3 regions of the Pseudomonas sp. Marseille-Q8238 genome follow, and region 3 is predicted to be linked to each of the others. Evidence: riboswitches for the same ligand, from Rfam matches in the RefSeq annotation. Region 3 holds a riboswitch; each other region holds the start of a gene.

Region 1 (3,253 bases), 120 kb from region 3:
GCGCGGATCGCCTCGCCCATCGGCCGATTGCCAGCCAGTTGCTGCAGGTGCAATTCGGGGTAGCCGCCGGGCAGGTACAGGCTGTCGACAGGCGGCAAGGCGCTGTCCTGCAGCGGCGAGAAAAACGCCAGGTGGGCACCGAGCTGACGCAGCAGGTCCAGGTTGGCCTGATACAGGAATGCAAACGCGGTATCGCGGGCCACCCCAATGCGCACGCCATCGAGCAACGCCGGCACCGATGCGGGCTGGGGCGCGGCGAACGTCACCGGCAATGGCAGCACATCCCCGGCACTGGCCAACAGCGCATCTGCGGCGGCATCCAACCGGGTATCAAGGTCAGCCAATTCCTCGGCCTGGACCAGGCCCAGGTGGCGGCTTGGCAGTTCGACCGCGGCACTGCGCGGGAGCGCGCCGTACCAGTGAATGGAGGGCGGCAGGCTGTCGCGCAGGATATCGCCATGGCGCAGGCTGCCCGTGCGGTTGGCCAGCACTCCGGCGAAGGGCAAGTCTGGCTGGAAGGTCGCCAGGCCGTGGGCCAGCGCACCGAAGGTTTGCGCCATCGCCGCACCATCGATCACACCCAGCACCGGGATGCCAAAACGCCGCGCCAGATCGGCCGCCGAAGGTGCACCATCGAACAGGCCCATCACCCCTTCGATGAGGATCAGATCGGCCTGCCCCGCCGCCTCCCAGAGCAGCCGGTGACACTCTTCCTCGCCCACCATCCACAGATCCAACTGATACACGTCCTGCCCAGAGGCACGCGCCAGAATCATCGGGTCGAGGAAGTCCGGACCGCACTTGAATACGCGCACACGCCGGCCAGCACGCGTATGCAAGCGCGCCAGGGCGGCGGTCACCGTGGTCTTGCCTTGTCCCGAGGCGGGTGCAGCAATCAGCAGGGCCGGGCAAACATGTGGCTGGGTCATCAGTATTCGATGCCCTTCTGCGCCTTTACGCCGGCCTTGAATGCGTGTTTCACCAGGCTCATCTCGGTCACGGTGTCAGCGGCTTCGATCAGGCCCGCTGGCGCGCCGCGCCCGGTCACCACCACATGCTGCAGCAGCGGCCGCGCTTCGATGTCGGCGAGCACCGCATCCAGTTGCAGGTAGCCATGCTTGAGGGCGATGTTCAGTTCGTCGAGTACCACCAGGCCGATCTGCGGGTCGTTCAGCAGTTGCGCCGCCACGGCCCAGGCCTGTTGCGCCTTGTCGATATCGCGCTGGCGATCCTGGGTTTCCCAGGTGAAACCCTCGCCCATCACGTGGTAGCTGACCTCATCCGGGAAGCGCCGGAAGAAACGCTCCTCACCGGTACTGGCCGCGCCCTTGATGAACTGCACCACGCCAACCTTGAGGCCATGCCCGAGCGCCCGCGCGACCATGCCGAAGGCCGAGCTGCTCTTGCCCTTGCCGTTGCCGGTATGCACCAGCAGCAGGCCGTACTCGTCCTGGGCCTGGGCGATCTTCTCGTCGATCAGCGCCTTCTTGCGCTGCATACGCGCCTTGTGGCGCTCATCGCGCGCAGCCGATTCGCGGGAGGCGGATTCACTCGATTCGCTCATGCCGGGCCTTTCTCAGCAGGGCTCGCGCAGGCAATGCGCAAGCGCCACACGCCGGCCAGACAGACCACGCGCATGGACTATTCATTGAAGACAGGCAAAGGGTCAGGCGATGAGCCTCGCAGACTCACCCACCCGCAGCGCCCTCCGCACTGCCGTGGATCGTTTCAGGCCGGTCTCCGGGCTTGTGAGGCGTGACGTTTTCCTCACCTACCGTTGCGGGGGCAGCGCCGGAGTCACCTGCAATCGAGCACGGTGTGCCGGCTTCCCTGTTTCACCTGATTCGCGCCAACGCGGCAGGCACCTGGAACAAGCCGCGCAGCTTAGTGGCTGGCCGCCCTACGGGTCAATCGAGCGACCGTTGGGAAGACCAGGCGAACCCTCTCAGCCAGGCGGCGTCGACAGGTAGAACAGCCACTCCACGAGGAGACGCCCGATGATCCGAGAACGCTATGCCTCCTGTATCCAGTCCTGCAACGCTTGCGCCATCGCCTGTGAAACCTGCGCTGCCGCCTGCCTCAAGGAAGCCGATATCCAGCATATGGCCCTGTGCATCAGTTGCGACCACGACTGCGCCGACCTGTGTCGGCTGGCCGCCGTACTGATGGCACGCGACAGTCCGCTGGTCGATGAAGTCTGCCGTCTGTGCACCCTCGCCTGCCAGGCCTGCGCCGAGGCCTGCGGCAAGCACCAACACGACCACTGTCAGGAATGCGCCCAGGCTTGCCTGCGTTGCGTAGTGGAATGCGAGGCGTTGGCCGCCGGAGCCTGATGCTCCGGCGCGTTATTCAACGCTTGCGACAGAGAGTCAGGCCATCGCCAATCGGCAGTAGCGACAGGTCGATGCGCGCATCGCTCTTCAGTCGGCGGTTGAGCGACTGGATGGCTCGCGTGTCGGCGCTGTCTGGCTGCGATTCGAGCACGCGGCCGCTCCACAGCACGTTATCGAACAGGATCAACCCGCCCGGGCGCACCAGCGCCAGTGCATGCTCCAGGTAAACCGGGTAATTCGCCTTGTCGGCGTCGATGAAGATCAGGTCGAAGCTGTCGCCCTGACCGCCGCGCTCCAATGCCGTCAGGGTTTCCAGTGCGGGCGCCAGGCGCAGGTCAATGCGCTCGAGCAGGCCGGCCTCATGCCAATAGCGCCGAGCGATGGCGTTGTAGTCGCCAGGCAGGTCACAGCAGATCAATTGCCCGTCGCTGGGCATCGCCGAGGCCAGGCAAATGGCGCTGTAGCCAGTGAACGTGCCGATTTCCAGCAGACGTCGCGCCCCGGTCAACTGCACCAGCAACGACATGAACTGCCCTTGCTCCGGCGCGATCTGCCAGCGCGACATCGACAGGTGCGCGGTTTCCTCACGCAGCCGCTTGAGCAGCGGTGACTCACGCAGAGACACATCGAGCAGGTAACGGTAGAGATCGTCGTCGAGCGCCAGGGTGCGGCCGGTCATGGCTGCTGGGCCAATCGGGAAGCGCTGAGCACGCGCTTGGCGCTGAGGTAGGACTTCTGCCAGTAGGCATTGCTCAGGCTGTCCAGGCGCACCGTCCCCCCACTGGAAGGCGCATGAACGAAACGCCCCTCGCCGACATAGATGCCGGCATGGCTGACCTGGCTGCCGCCATTGGTGGCGAAGAACACCAGATCCCCGCTTTGCAGGGCATCACGGCCCACGCTCGGTGCACGGATGCCGA
Region 2 (3,253 bases), 120 kb from region 3:
TTTCACTCAAGTGCAATTCGGCGGTATTGACCACCTGCTCGGCACTGTTTCCAGCCAGCACCGCCTCGGGCACCAGCGAGCCGGCATACAGGATCACTGGGCACGAACGAATCAACCGCTGACCCTTGACGGTAATCAGCTCGGGATCGCCGGGGCCGGCGCCGATGAAATAGACGGTCATGGGAGCCTCGAAAAACCACAAGACGTAGGGTGGAAGACGCTGTTTCCTTCCACCATGGGTTCGCTGACTAGCATCCGTGAGTCGAGCGCTACAACGCCCCCGCCAATGCCAGCGTCGCTTGTGCACTCTTGCGCTTGCTCACCAATAAACGCGCGGGGCGGCCACTCAGCGCTTCCGCCTGGGCCAACGCACTGGCCTCGGCCACGCCGGCACTGCCGGTGGCTTGTAGTGATGCCGCGGACGGCTCAGTCAGACGCTCATGGTAGCGCGCCAGGTGTTCGGCGGGGAGGAAGGCGAGCGGCAAATGCAGATGCTCGGCCAGGCGCAACAGGCCGGGTTCGTGTTGCTTGCTGGCACTGCTGGCGAGTGCCGAGAGGTCGGCCAGTTGCAGGCCACATTGGCGCAGGGTGATCTGCAGCAGCTCCAGCAGCGCCTCCATCGGACAGTCGCGCCGGCAACCAAAGCCGGCGACGACTGTGGATGAAGTCAGACTCAAGCGTTGCGGCTACGGCCGTATAGCCAGGCGGCGGCCAGGCCGAGGGCGGACCAGAACAGCGCGTTGGTCACCAGCGAAGCGATGATGAACTGGTGCTCCAGCGCTTCTGGAGCCAGGCTCTCGTGGACGTCCGGCTGCGGCGCGCCAATCACATGCGGAATGACCAGAATCACCACGCCGAGAATGCGCAGCACCCAGTTGCTGCCGAACGCCAGCAGCGCCAGGCCTGCGGCGGTAGACGCCGCGGTACCGATCCACCAGTACTGACGCAGGAGCAGGTCGGCGGCGGCAGTGCCCGGCAGTTCCGGCGGCAGGCCGGCGGATGGCGCGAGAACGAAGGTGGCGAAGCCCGCCAGGCCCCAGACCAGGCCCTGCCAGGTCTTGTTCGGCGCGCGCAGGGTGAACAGGCCAGCGAGCATCAAGGCGAAGCCGACAGCCACCACCAGGTTGCTCAGGCCGGTGGACAGCAGGCGCTGCCAGCCATCTTCCGGCGACCAGGCTTCTGCATCATGGCTGTGGCCGGCAGCGGCGCCATGATCGTGCTCGGCAACAGCGGCCTCATGACTGTGTTCGGCCACGGCGGCCACCGGCTCGGCGGTTTCGAAGGTTTCCGCATGCAGGATCAGTGGAGTGACCCACAGGGCTTGCAGCAGGGTCAGGACGATGGCGGCCAGCAGGCCGGCAAAACCTGCGGTCTGAGCGATACGCTTGATCATGTCGGTATCCTCAGTGGCACGGGAACGCAGCGCTGTGACGGGTATCGTGGGCGGCGTTGTGCACGGCCTCGATATGCGAGAAGCCGGCGAAGAAGATCAGCGCGGCGCCGAGCACCACACTGGAGATCGCCAGGATCAGACGCTGCGAGAGGGAAAGCGGGAGTGATGCCGAGGTCGACAAAGTGCTGCTGGACATGATCTGAACCTTCCAGGGTTATAGGGCGATGCTAAGGAAGGAACGCAGCACGAGCAGATCCGCTGGACCTGATTCCGACGCGTTCCCGCCCACCGCGGGTTGCCAAACGGGGCTTCCAGGCCGGTCTCCGGGCTTGCGATGACTGCTATCAGCAGCAGAGATCAAACGTCCCAGCCTGTTGGCGGGCGATCCCGGACATTCGCGTACCGTTGCGGGGGCAGCACCGGACTCGAACCGGCTTCCCGTTTCACCTTGCACACGGCGGCGCAAGACACCTGGAAAAACCGCGCTAGAACACCACGAAGTACCGATTGCGTCAACTTGTTACCAAGGCCATCCGCCGCACCGCGATTGACCGCCCCACAGGCACTGCGTAGCCTTGCCGCTTTCGAGGTTCTTCGCCGCCTGCCGGTCGCGAAGCTAAGAGGGAACACGGCAAGCCGTGGCTGCCCCCGCAACTGTGAACGACTGCTGCCTTTCAATACGCCACTGCGATGACGCGGGAAGGCGAAAGGCATGCGCCAAGCGCCGGTCGTGAGCCAGGAGACCTGCCTCGCTGAACGCTTAGAGCCTGTTTACGATCTTCTGGATTAGAACCAGACAAGGCAAAAACGCCCGAGGAAGCGCAGTTTACAAGTAGTAAATGAGCATTCCGAGGGCGTTTTTAACGCCGTATGGCCGCGAGCCAGGAGATCGTAAACAGGTTCTTAGACAACCGGGCGGGGTGATCCGGTGATGTCCGCGCGCCAGCTTCGGCTGGTGCCTGTCATCGCATTGCCCGCTCGCCGCTCCTACTGATGCCAGGGCCCTCCATGAAAACGCTCGCCAAACTTCCCGTCACCATCGTCACCGGCTTTCTCGGCGCCGGTAAAACCACGCTGCTGCGCCACATGCTGGACAACGCCGAAGGCCGGCGCATCGCGGTGATCGTCAACGAATTCGGCGAGCTGGGCATCGACGGCGCCATCCTGCAGCAGTGCAGCATAGGCTGCACCGAGGAAGAAGCCATCGGCCGCGTCTACGAACTGGCCAACGGCTGCGTCTGCTGCACCGTGCAGGAAGAGTTCTTCCCGGTCATGCGCGAACTGGTGGCACGTCGCGGCGACCTCGACCACATCCTTATCGAGACTTCCGGCCTGGCCCTGCCCAAGCCGCTGGTACAGGCCTTCAACTGGCCGGAAATCCGCAATGCCTGCACCGTCGATGCAGTCATCACCGTGGTCGACAGCCCTGCCGTGGCCGCCGGCACCTTCGCCGCCTTCCCGGATCAGGTCGACGCCCTGCGCAAACAGGACCCCAACCTCGATCATGAGTCGCCGCTGCACGAGCTGTTCGCCGACCAACTGGCCAGCGCCGACCTGGTGATCCTCAACAAGACCGACCTGCTCGACGCCGACGCCCTGGCCGCCGTGCGTGCCGAAGTGGCCGAAGAACTGCCGGAGGCGGTCAAGGTCATCGAAGCCCGTAGCGGTCAGTTGCCGCTTTCCGTGCTGCTCGGCCTGAACAGCGAAACCGAGCTGCACATCGACGCGCGCAAGACCCACCACGACCTCGAAGACCATGAAGAGCACGATCACGATGAGTTCGACTCCTTCTCCGTCGACCTGCCCGAGGCCGAGGAAGCACGCCTGCTGCAAGCCCTGAAAGACGCCGTGGGCAACCAT
Region 3 (3,253 bases):
TTTGCGCCTGGACTACGGCATCGACCCCATCCCCGTGCTGCGCCATGTAGACATTGCACCGCAGGTTCAGGAAGACAATGAACTGCGCCTGCCGATGATCCGGCTCAAGCCCCTGTGGGATTACTGCGTGGCGCTGACCGGCGACCCGGCGTTCGGCCTGAAGGCCTCCCGCCACCAGTGCCCTTCCGACCTGCACGGCATCGATATCGCACTCAGCAGCAGTGCCACGCTGGGCGAATCGGTGAAGCGCTACATGCATTACCTGATCCTGCTCAGCAACGTACCGCGCAGCGAGCTCTATCAGGACGAACACGGCGACTGGCGCCTGGAGTTCACCCAGATCAGCGGGCCGCTTCCGGCCATGGCCGCGCGTGATTACTTCATGGCGATGCACCTGCGCCTGTTCGAAAAACAGACGGGAGTGCCTGCCGATCAATTCCTGCGGCGCCTGGACTTCATCAGCCCCGACCCCGAGAGCCGCAGCTACTGGTCGAGCATGAAGGTACCCGTCACCTTTGGCCAGGAAAGCTCGGCGTTGGTATTCAAGGCCGAAGCCTGGGACATGCCCTCTCCCGGCGCCAATCCACGCCTGCTCGCCCAGGTCGAACAACCGATCCTGGCCTACCTCGCCGAGTGCGGCATGCCGCTGCCCCTGAGTGCCCTGCGCGCACGTCTGGCCGATATGCTGGGTGGCCCGGTAAGCCTCGAGCAGTTGGCCGAGTCCCTGCAACTGCCCGTCAAAACCCTGCACGACTCCCTCGAACGGCAGGGGCTGAACTTCGCCCGCCTGCTCGACCAGACCCGCGAAGAGCTGACACTGACCTTGCTGAACGACCCCGCCCTGCTGCTCAAGACGGTCGCCAGCCGCGTCGGTTTCAGCACGTCCAGCGGCCTGATCAGGGCCTTCGTACGCTGGCGCGGCTGCACGCCCAACCAGTATCGCCGCCAACTCGAAACGGCCAAGGACGCCTGAGCCTTTCCTCTTGCAGCCAATCGCAAGGCTGAAATCCGTGTACGCAAAAAACATCCTGCAAAGCGGCTCCTCGCGTTGACTCGATTGACGTTCGATGATCAGATGCCCGGCTGTTTTCAGGTGCCCCCTGCCGCCGTGCATGGGGTGAAACGGGAAACCGGTGCGTCATCTCCATGACAAGTCCGGTGCTGCCCCCGCAACGGTAAGCGAGCGATGCATTCGACAGACCACTGTGCTTCGGCATGGGAAGGTGAATGCCTCATGACCCTCGCAAGCCCGGAGACCGGCCTGAGACGTTGTTTGGCAAACCCGCGGTGGGCGGGCGCAGGCCGGTTTCCGTGGGCTTTCTGCGCCTGCGGTTCCCTATGCGTTGTTCCCTCCGGGATTCATTCATTCCTGCATTAAGTGGAACGACATGTCCCGTAATTCCCTGTTCCAGTTCCTGGCGCGCAACTCCCTGCGTGCTGGTCTGACTCCTTTGGTTGCGCTTTCCCTGCCTAGCATCGCGGCTACCCAGGAGCCCGCCGACAAGGTATTGGCCCTGCCCTCGACGGCGATCACCGACACCGCCGACCAGCAGGCCGAACGCCCTGACCTGCACACCCCGCTGCCTGCCGGCTCGCGCTTGGGCCTGAGCGCCCTGAAGACCCCGGCCAGCGTCACCAGCATCTCCGGCGACGACGTACGCAACCGCAACAACGCCACCATCCAGCAAGCCGTGACACGCTCCCCCGGTATTTCCTACATGGGGGCGGTCGGCAATGGCGGGACCGCACTGGCGGCACGCGGCTTCACCGGGCACACCTCGGTCATGCAGCTGTATGACGGCACCCGCCTGTACATCGGCGCCGGCACCGTGACCTTCCCGGTCGACACCTGGTCGGTGGAACGCATCGACGTGCTGCGCGGCCCGGCCTCCGTGCTGTATGGCGAAGGCGCCACCGGTGCGGTCATCAATACCGTGTCGAAAAAACCGTTCAGCGGCGAGATCCGCAACCACCTGCGCGTTGGCTACGGCTCCTATGACCGCCGCCAGACCGCGTTCGACAGCGGCGGCTCGCTAGACGATGCCTGGAGCTATCGTTTCACCCTCAACCAGCAAGCCAGCAATGGCTCGGTCGACCGTGGCGACTCGAAGAGCCTGGCCATCAGCGGCGCCCTGCGCTGGGACGCCAATGACGACCTCAGCTTCACCCTCGCCCATGACTATGGCGATATCGAGCCCCCGTCCTACTTCGGCACGCCCCTGGTCAACGGTCACTACCGTGAGAGCCTGCGCAAGAAGAACTACAACATCGCCAATGCCGATAACCACTACAACGACCAATGGACGCGGCTGACCACCGACTGGCAGATCACTGACGCCCTGAGCGCCAGCAACCAGCTGTACTTCCTCAAGACCAATCGCTACTGGCGTAACGCCGAGACCTACAGCTGGCTGCCGGGTGACAGGGTGGAGCGCAAGGGCTACTACCGCATCAAGCACGAGCAGGAGCAGATCGGCGATCGCCAGACGTTCACGCTGAACCACCACCTGTTCGGCCTGGACAGCAAGACGGCGGTTGGCGTCGATTACAACTCGATCCGTTTCGTGCGTAACCACGACTTCAGCAACACGTCCAGCAGCAGCGTTCCGCTCTCGCAATCCGGTGGTGGCGGTTACCTGAGCAACGCCCCTTACGCACCGGGCGAGCACAGCCAGATCAAGCAGTTCTCGCTGTTCGCGGAAAACCAGACACAACTGTTCGAGCGTCTTTCGCTGGTCAGTGGCATTCGCAAGGACCAGGTGCACCTGGACCGCGACGACCTGCTCAAGAACACCCGCAGCGACCGCAGCCTGAGCGGTGGCAACTGGCGTCTCGGCCTGGTGTTCTCCGCTACGGATGATTTGTCCCTCTATGGCCAGTACGCCACCAGTACCGATGGCGTGAGCAACCTGCTGACACTGGGCGTTGCCGACCAGCAATGGGACCTGACCGAAGCCAAACAGACCGAGATCGGCCTCAAGCAGCAGTTCCTCGACGGCCGCGGCGAGTGGACCCTGGCGGCTTACCATATCGTCAAGAAAAAGCTCATCAGCCGCGACCCGATCAACCCCACCATCAGCCAGCAGGTTGGCCAGCAGTCTTCCGATGGCCTGGAGGCCTCCCTCGAGCTGAACCTGGCTCATGACTGGCGTCTGTCGGCCAACGCCGCCTTCGTGCGCGCCGAGTTCGACGACTTCAACGAGACCGTCGCCGGCGTCGCCTATAGCCGCGATGGCAATCGTCCGTCCAACGT

Evidence for each region. A riboswitch is a leader RNA that binds a small molecule or an ion and turns the genes downstream of it on or off. The one in region 3 is predicted to bind cobalamin.
Region 1: another riboswitch for cobalamin. It lies ahead of cobO (cob(I)yrinic acid a,c-diamide adenosyltransferase); the one in region 3 lies ahead of ACWPW0_RS07710 (TonB-dependent receptor).
Region 2: another riboswitch for cobalamin. It lies ahead of ACWPW0_RS07065 (CbtB domain-containing protein); the one in region 3 lies ahead of ACWPW0_RS07710 (TonB-dependent receptor).

The regions. Positions count from the first base shown of each region.
Region 1 is NZ_CBCOPI010000001.1:1,542,299-1,545,551, reverse strand. It holds gene ACWPW0_RS07125 (cobyrinate a,c-diamide synthase) at 1-929, opposite strand, end outside; gene cobO (cob(I)yrinic acid a,c-diamide adenosyltransferase) at 929-1,564, opposite strand; cobalamin riboswitch at 1,715-1,884, opposite strand; gene ACWPW0_RS07115 (four-helix bundle copper-binding protein) at 1,998-2,333, shown strand; gene ACWPW0_RS07110 (O-methyltransferase) at 2,350-3,012, opposite strand; gene ACWPW0_RS07105 (C40 family peptidase) at 3,009-3,253, opposite strand, start outside.
Region 2 is NZ_CBCOPI010000001.1:1,535,517-1,538,769, reverse strand. It holds gene cobM (precorrin-4 C(11)-methyltransferase) at 1-181, opposite strand, end outside; gene ACWPW0_RS07075 (cobalamin biosynthesis protein) at 270-677, opposite strand; gene ACWPW0_RS07070 (CbtA family protein) at 674-1,393, opposite strand; gene ACWPW0_RS07065 (CbtB domain-containing protein) at 1,404-1,589, opposite strand; cobalamin riboswitch at 1,691-1,883, opposite strand; cobalamin riboswitch at 1,964-2,159, shown strand; gene cobW (cobalamin biosynthesis protein CobW) at 2,402-3,253, shown strand, end outside.
Region 3 is NZ_CBCOPI010000001.1:1,658,999-1,662,251, reverse strand. It holds gene ACWPW0_RS07715 (AraC family transcriptional regulator ligand-binding domain-containing protein) at 1-973, shown strand, start outside; cobalamin riboswitch at 1,075-1,279, shown strand; gene ACWPW0_RS07710 (TonB-dependent receptor) at 1,389-3,253, shown strand, end outside.